Regions from separate parts of the Microbacterium sp. NRRL B-14842 genome, predicted to be linked through region 1. Evidence: predicted binding sites of a transcription regulator. Region 1 holds the regulator's gene; the other holds the start of a gene.
What was found. Region 1 encodes LexA, which represses DNA repair genes until DNA is damaged. Its sites were predicted from a motif close to TCGAACANNTGTTCGA; they were not measured.

Region 1 (4,195 bases):
AGGCGCTCCGCGCGCTCGGTGCTCCGGTGTCCGCGGCCACCTCGACCTCGCTGCTGCACGTGCCGCACGACGTGCAGGACGAGACCGCGCTCGACGAGCGCCTGGTGTCCTGGCTCGCGTTCGCGGACCAGAAGGTGCAGCAGGTCGTGACCCTCGCCCGCGGTCTGTCCGAAGGGCGCACGGCGATCGCGACCGAGCTGGACGCCGCGACCGCTGCGCTGCAGGATCGCCTGAGCGCTCCCGGCGTGCGCGACGGTGCGGTGCGTTCCCGTGCGCTGACCGACGCCGACTTCGCCCGTGCTCCGTACGCGGAGCGGGAAGAGGCGCAGAATGTCCTCGGCCTGCCGGTGCTGCCCCTGACGACGATCGGCTCCTTCCCGCAGACCGGAGACATCCGCCGCGCACGCGCGCAGTTCCTCCGCGGCGAGATCCCCGAGGACGACTACGAGGAGTTCCTCCGCCGTGAGGTCGCCGCGGTCGTCTCCCTGCAGGAGGACCTCGGCCTCGACGTCCTCGTGCACGGCGAACCCGAGCGGAACGACATGGTGCAGTACTTCGCCGAGCACCTCGACGGCTTCGCGGTCACGCAGCACGGCTGGGTGCAGTCGTACGGCTCGCGAGCCACGCGTCCGTCGATCCTCTGGGGCGATGTCTCCCGCCCGGCGCCCATCACGGTCGCCTGGTCGGCATACGCCCAGTCGCTCACCGCGAAGCACATGAAGGGGATGCTCACGGGGCCGGTCACCATCCTCGCGTGGTCCTTCGTCCGCGACGACCAGCCTCTGGGGGAGACCGCGAACCAGGTCGCGCTCGCCCTCCGCGACGAGATCGCCGATCTGGAGGCCGCGGGCATCCAGGTGATCCAGGTCGACGAGCCGGCGCTGCGCGAGCTGCTGCCGCTGAAGCAGACCGACCAGCCCACGTACCTGGACTGGTCCGTCGCCTCGTTCCGTCTGGCGACGGGCGGTGCCGCGGCGGCCACGCAGGTGCACACCCACCTCTGTTACTCGGAGTTCGGCGTCGTGATCGACGCGATCCGTGCGCTCGACGCCGACGTGACGTCGATCGAGGCGGCCCGCAGCCGCATGGAGGTCGTCGCGGACATCGCCGAGGTCGGCTTCGACCACGGCATCGGCCCCGGTGTCTACGACATCCACTCGCCGCGTGTGCCGACGGTCGAGGAGGTCGAGTCCCTGCTGCGTCGCGCGGTCGAGGAGATCCCGCTCCGTCAGCTCTGGGTGAACCCGGACTGCGGCCTGAAGACCCGCGGCTACGCCGAGACCACGGCATCGCTGCGGAACATCGTCGAGGCCACCCGCCGGGTGCGCGAGGACGTGGTGGTCACCGCCTGACACTCCTGCTCAGCGAAACGACGAAGGCCCTCCCGGTGCACCGGGAGGGCCTTCGTCGTGTGTCTCAGACGGCGCGCATGACCGCGACGACCTTGCCGAGCACGACGGCTTCGTCGCCCAGGATCGGCTCGAACGCGGAGTTGCGGGGGAGCAGCCAGGTGTGGCCGTCGCGACGACGAAGCACCTTGACGGTGGCCTCGCCGTCGAGCATGGCGGCGACGATCTCACCGTTCTCCGCGGTGTTCTGCGACCGGACCACGACCCAGTCCCCGTCGCAGATCGCGGCGTCGATCATCGACTCGCCGGAGACCTTGAGCATGAAGAGGTCGCCTTTGCCGACGAGCTGCCGGGGGAGCGGGAAGATCTCCTCCACCTGCTGATCGGCGGTGATGGGCACGCCGGCGGCGATGCGGCCGACCAGCGGGACCAGGGCGGCGTCGCCGACCGGGGTCGCCACATCCGCGGGGTTCTCCGCACCGGTGCCGGGAAGGTCGATGAGGACCTCCATGGCGCGCGTCTTGCCCGGGTCGCGCCGCAGGTAGCCGCTGAGCTCGAGCTGACCGAGCTGGTGCGTGACGCTGGACAGCGACTTGAGTCCGACGGCATCGCCGATCTCGCGCATGCTCGGCGGGTAGCCGTTCTGTGCGATGGAGCCCTGGATGACCTCGAGGATCGCCATCTGCTTCGGACTGAGGCTCTTGCGACGGCGGGTGCGCGGCGCCTCGGACTCGAGGGCTGAGGTGTCGCTCATGGTGCTCCTTCACTGCGTGATCCGACGTGCCGCTTCGAATGTCGGTGGCCCGTGGTGGGGTGTCCTTATCGAAACCGTATCCGAGAAAAGCGCGGATCTGGAAGATCTGTTCGAGCGTGTCGGGCGATTCGCGGGCCGCGGTTTCGAAGACAGCTTGACAGATGTTCGAACTCGAAGATATCTTCGGAACGTAGCTTCGCATCCACGGCTCCCGGCCGAGGCGCGGATGCGAAAGCTACGCCAACCTCCCCGGGCTCCGGCGCCGGGACAGTAAGGAGCAGACATGAGCAGCATCAGCCTCAGCACCGCGACCGCCTTCCCGGCATCGGCCCGTCCGGCCACCCGGCTGCGGATCACGGCACGCGGTCGCCGCGCTCTGCTCGCGCTCGCCTCGGTCCCGCTCGCGGCGGGCATCGCCTTCGCCGCCATCAGCGGGGGTAGTGCGATCGCCTCCGGCGCGGACGCACCGGCCGTCTCCGTCGAGACCGTCACGGTCATGCCCGGCGACACCCTCTGGTCGATCGCGAGCAGCATCGCCCCCGAGGCCGACCCACGCGAGGTCATCGGTGAGATCAGCCGCATGAATCTCCTGCGCGGCGGCGAGCTGCAGGTCGGTCAGGAGCTCGCGCTCCCGGCCCGCTACACCGACTGACGCGGAGCCCGAGTCTTCCGATCCGGTCGTCACGATGACCTCGGCTCTCCGTGCTCCTCTTAAGATGGGAAGGGTGACCTTCTCCCTCAACGATCTCCCGCTCCGCGACGATCTGCGCGGACTCACCCCGTACGGCGCGCCCCAGGCCCCGCTGCCGGTGGCTCTGAACGTGAACGAGAACACGCATCCCGTTCCCGACGAGGTCGCGAGCGACATCCTCGATGACATCGCCGTGGCGATCCGGGACGTGAACCGGTACCCGGATCGTGAGTTCACGACGCTGCGGGAGGCCTTCGCCGACTACCTGGGTCACGGCCTCACGCCGGAGCAGATCTGGGCGGGAAACGGCTCCAACGAGGTGCTGCAGCACATCTTCCAGGCTTTCGGCGGTCCGGACCGCACGGCATTCGGCTTCGGCCCGACGTACTCGATGTACCCGCTCATCGCGAAGGGCACAGGGGCGTCGTGGATCGCCGGCACCCGGCAGCCGGACTACACCGTCACCGCGGAGGAGGCGGCGGAGCAGGTCCGTGCGGCCGACCCGGACATCGTGATCCTCTGCTCGCCGAACAATCCGACGGGCACGCCGCTGGGGCTCGACGTGGTGGAGGCCGTCTACGACGCCGCCCGTGGCGTGGTGATCGTCGACGAGGCCTATCAGGAGTTCGCGCCGCGCGATGCCCCGTCTGCACTGACTCTGCTGGAGGGCCGGCCGCGGCTGGCGGTCTCCCGCACCATGAGCAAGGCCTTCGCCTTCGCCGGTGCCCGCGTCGGCTACCTCGCCGCCGACCCCGCGTTCATCGACGCGCTGCGTCTGGTGCGCCTGCCCTACCACCTGAGCGCCCTGACGCAGGCGGCGGCCGTCGCCGCGCTCCGCAATGCCGACGTCATGCTCGGGATGGTGCAGGAGATCGTGGAGCAGCGCGACCGGATCACGGCCACGCTGGAGGCCCTCGGCTACACGCCCCACCTCTCGTGGTCCAACTTCGTGCTGTTCGGCGGCGTCGCGGACCCGCAGGCCACCTGGCAGCAGCTCTACGATCGCGGCGTGCTCGTCCGTGACGTCGGCATCCCCGGTCACCTGCGGGTGAGTGCCGGTACGGAGGCGGAGACCACGGCGTTCCTGGACGCCCTGGCCTCGATAGGATCGGCATCATGACCATCCCCGCGCCCACCGCACGCACCGCGAGCCGCGTGCGCAGCACGTCGGAGTCCACCGTCGAGGTCGAGCTCAACCTGGACGGTACCGGCGCGAGCCGCATCGACACCTCGGTGCCGTTCTTCGACCACATGCTCACGGCGTTCGCGAAGCACTCGCTGACGGATCTCACCGTGCGGGCGTCCGGCGACACCCACATCGACGCGCACCACACCGTGGAAGACATCTCGATCGTGCTCGGTCAGGCGATCCTCGCCGCGCTCGGGGACAAGTCCGGCATC
Region 2 (4,195 bases), 770 kb from region 1:
CCCCTCGGAGGGCTCGAAGGCCCGGGATGTGCTCGCGACCCCCGAGCAGCTGCCGCAGGTCATGGCGAAGCTCCGTGGCGAGGACGTGCCGTCGGCTCCCGCTGCACCGGCTGCGCCCGCCGCCGCAGCGCCACCGGCCGAACGCGATCCGCTGGAGGCTCAGTACGACGGCCTGCCGGTCGTCGAAGCAGAGGGCGACGAAGACGCCTGGGGCCTGACGGGACGCGACTGATGGCGATTCCCCGACAGCTCCCCAACGCGATCACCGTGGCGCGCATCCCGCTCGCCGTGGTGTTCTTCGTCCTCCTGCTCGTCGGCGGGACATACGGTCTCACCGACCTCACCGTGCGCTGGATCGCCGCCGTCCTCTTCATCGTGGCCATCTCCACCGACTGGGTCGACGGCTATCTCGCCCGCCGGTACGACATCGTCAGCGACTTCGGGAAGCTGTGGGATCCGATCGCGGACAAGCTCCTCACCGGCGCGGGATTCGTAGGGCTGGCGATCCTCGGTGAGGTCTCCTGGTGGATCGTCGCGGTCATCCTCGTCCGCGAGTGGGGGATCACCATCCATCGCCTGGTCGTCGCGAGCGAGCACGTGGTGGCGGCCGCCTGGATGGGCAAGATCAAGACAGCGTTCCAGGGCGTCGCTCTCGGGTGGGCCCTCCTGCCGTTGCATGTGTTCATCGGTCTCGGGCCCTGGACCGTCGTGACCACCGTCCTGATGGTCATCGTTCTGGTGCTCACCGTGGTCAGCGGCATCGACTACATCGTCGCGCAGGTCCGCGGCGCCCGTCAGAGCCGATGAGCGGGACGACGCCGACCGAGGCGCTGACCGCTCTGCGGGGGCGGGGCTGGACGCTCGGCGTCGCGGAGTCCCTCACCGGCGGTGCGGTGTCTGCGGCGCTCGTCGCGGTCCCCGGCGCCTCCGCGGTGCTTCTCGGCGGCGTCGTCGCCTACGCGACCCCGGTCAAGCACACCCTGCTCGCGGTCGATGCCGAGCTTCTGGAACGATACGGGCCGGTGCACGCGGAGGTCGCGCGGCAGATGGCCGCCGGTGTGCGAGAGGCTGTCGCGGTCGACGGGCGCCCTGCCGACGTCGGAGTGTCCACCACCGGGATCGCGGGGCCGGAGTCCCCGGACGGCCAACCTGTGGGTACCGTCCACATCGGAGTGGTGACGCCGACCATGAGTCGCACCGAGCAGTTCCGCTTCGGAGGCGACCGCGACGCGGTGCGGGCGCAGACGGTCGCGGCCACCCTCGACGTGATGGCCGCCGCACTGCGGGAATAGGGACGTGCAGCGTCACGTTGATACGGATGTGCTCACATTCAAACCACAGAGTGCAAGGGTAGATTCTGTGCAAGCCAGGAGGACTAGACTGGCCGTCTCTTCGGGGGAGACCCCGATCCATGAACTGCGGAGGAGGTTCCGATGATTCTTGTACGACAGGAGATCGGCGACGTGCTGAGGGACTTCCGTCTGCAGAAGGGGCGGACGCTCCGCCAGGTCGCGAGCAAGGCTTCGGTCGCCCTCGGTTACCTCAGTGAGGTCGAGCGCGGTCAGAAGGAGGCCTCGAGCGAGATCCTCGCCTCGGTGGCGGAGGCGCTCGACGTCCCCATCTCCACGATCATGCGCGAGGTCGGGGACCGCATCTCGGTCCTCGAGGGTATCCAGGTCTTCCCGGACGTCGTTCCGGACGACCTGGTAGCGTCCGTGGAACCCGAGCTCTCGCTCCGCTGAGTCCCGGAGATCCCTTCTATGCGACGCAGTGAGTTCCTGCGCGCCGTCGATGCCGAGTTCCACGCCCGAGCATCATCTCTGGTGAACGACCTCGTGCTGTCCGGGATGGACGGGCGCACCGCGCTCGAAGCGCTCGACGCCGGGGTGCCGCCGCGGGACATCTGGTTGGCGCTCTGCGCGGACATGGACGTCCCGGAGTCCCGCCGTCATGGCGTCGGACGCCTGGAGCCGCGAGGGCGGTGACGGTCACGTCCCGGTGTGCGGATGTCCGACACGCCGATCCCGGCGTGGTGTCGAAAATCTGTTCGAAGCGGGCGTAGTCTTCTGCACAAGTGGTCAGACGGATCTGATCCCCACGATCCCCGGCTCCTGCGACCGAATGTCGGAGGCCCGCCGTACCGTGAGGGCCAGGCTGAAAAGCCATACGCCTTGTCGGAGAGTTCCTTCCAGCCGGAAGAGCCGCGACAGCCTACAGGCGGCAGCACACGCGCAGAAGGAGCACACCATGCCATCACCCGCCGACCGCGAGAAGTCCCTCGAGACAGCCCTCGCTCAGATCGACCGCCAGTTCGGAAAGGGCTCGGTCATGCGGCTGGGCAGCGATGAGCGTGCCCCTGTGGCCGTCATCCCCACCGGCTCCATCGCCCTCGACGTCGCTCTCGGCGTGGGAGGTCTGCCGCGTGGACGCATCGTCGAGATCTACGGCCCGGAGTCCTCGGGTAAGACGACGCTGACGCTGCACGCCATCGCGAACGCCCAGCGGGCCGGCGGCATCGCGGCGTTCATCGACGCCGAGCACGCCCTCGACCCCGACTACGCCGCGAAGCTCGGCGTCGACATCGACGCCCTTCTCGTCTCGCAGCCCGACACGGGTGAGCAGGCGCTGGAGATCGCCGACATGCTGGTGCGCTCCGGAGCCATCGACCTCATCGTCATCGACTCAGTGGCAGCGCTCGTGCCCCGTGCCGAGATCGAGGGCGAGATGGGTGACTCGCACGTGGGTCTGCAGGCGCGACTCATGTCGCAGGCCCTTCGTAAGCTCACCGGTGGGCTGAACCAGACCAACACCACCATGATCTTCATCAACCAGCTGCGCGAGAAGATCGGCGTCTTCTTCGGTTCTCCCGAGACCACCGCCGGTGGTAAGGCGCTGAAGTTCTACGCGTCGGTCCGCATGGACATCCGTCGTATCGAGACGCTGAAGGACGGAACCGACGCCGTCGGAAACCGCACCAGGGTCAAGGTCGTGAAGAACAAGATGGCCCCGCCCTTCAAGCAGGCGGAGTTCGACATCCTCTACGGCGTCGGCATCTCCCGCGAGGGCAGTCTGATCGACTTCGGCGTCGAGCACGGCATCGTCAAGAAGTCCGGGTCGTGGTACACCTACGACGGCGATCAGCTGGGCCAGGGCAAGGAGAACGCGCGGACGTTCCTGCTCAACAACGCGGACATCGCGTTGGCGATCGAGAGCCAGATCAAGCAGAAGCTCGGTATCGGCGGCCCGGCCGCGGCTCCGGGTGCTGATGAGCTGGCCGAGCGTCGCCCGGCCTGATGAGTGATCAGCGTGGGGGCGATTCCGAGCGGATCGCCCCCATCATCCCTCTCTTCGGCGGCCCCGCGCGTGCCGAGCGCCCGGCGGATGACGGTGCGAGCGGCGCGTCGCCCGGTCGGCACGGCCGGTCGGCGCCGTCTACGGACGCTGCGGGACTCTGGCGGTCGACCTGGGACGATCCCGCGACAGCCGGGAAGCGGACTGCTGACGACGACGGTTCTCCCAGCGCACGTCATCCCGCACGCGGGACCGCGGGTGCGAAGAAGACCAGGCTGCGTGCAGTGGGTGACACGTCCCGGTCGGACGGTGGGGGAGAGGCCGGCGAGAGCGCGCCCTCCGCGGAGGAGGTCCGCACCACGGCGGAGGAGTCGTTGGTGCGGAAGCTCCGTACGCGATCGCTGTCCGTCTCCGAAGCGCGGCTCGTGCTGAAGGGCCATGGGCTCGCCGCAGACGCGATCGAAGACGTCATCGACGACTTCATGCGGCGAGGCTATCTCGACGATGCGGTACTCGCCGAGCTCCTCGTCACGGCCGGGGTCGAGCGCAAGGGCCAGGGCCGGGTCGCGCTGTCCCGGGCGCTGGCACAGCGGGGCATCCCTCGTGAGGTCATCGATGCCGCTCTCGACGAGCTCCCGGACGATGACGCGGAGCGGGCGCTGGAGTTCGCACGGACCAAAGCGCGCTCGATGAGCCGCCTCGATCCCGACGCGGCACTACGGCGATTGGTCGGGCAGCTGTCGCGCCGCGGGTACGCCGGTTCCGTCGCCATGAACGCCGCGAAGACGGCGCTGCGTGAGGCATCTTTCGGTAGCGGCGTCTCCGGCGTCCGGTTCGTGGATTCCGACTGACAGCCGCACGCGGTCGCCTCTCGGTGACGCTCGTACAATGGGAACATCATGAC

Region 2: recA (recombinase RecA) is a predicted target of LexA. The motif match lies at 2,036-2,051, and genes of this name have one in related genera.

What each region holds. Positions count from the first base shown of each region.
Region 1 is NZ_JBFLUM010000001.1:874,975-879,169, forward strand. Features, by position in the region: gene metE (5-methyltetrahydropteroyltriglutamate--homocysteine S-methyltransferase) at 1-1,352, shown strand, start outside; gene lexA (transcriptional repressor LexA) at 1,417-2,103, opposite strand; gene AB1285_RS04450 (LysM peptidoglycan-binding domain-containing protein) at 2,387-2,755, shown strand; gene AB1285_RS04455 (histidinol-phosphate transaminase) at 2,820-3,914, shown strand; gene hisB (imidazoleglycerol-phosphate dehydratase HisB) at 3,911-4,195, shown strand, end outside.
Region 2 is NZ_JBFLUM010000001.1:1,640,005-1,644,199, reverse strand. Features, by position in the region: gene AB1285_RS08280 (FtsK/SpoIIIE family DNA translocase) at 1-232, shown strand, start outside; gene pgsA (CDP-diacylglycerol--glycerol-3-phosphate 3-phosphatidyltransferase) at 232-807, shown strand; gene AB1285_RS08270 (CinA family protein) at 804-1,292, shown strand; gene AB1285_RS08265 (helix-turn-helix domain-containing protein) at 1,434-1,742, shown strand; gene AB1285_RS08260 (DUF3046 domain-containing protein) at 1,761-1,985, shown strand; gene recA (recombinase RecA) at 2,248-3,294, shown strand; gene AB1285_RS08250 (regulatory protein RecX) at 3,576-4,142, shown strand; gene miaB (tRNA (N6-isopentenyl adenosine(37)-C2)-methylthiotransferase MiaB) at 4,191-4,195, shown strand, end outside.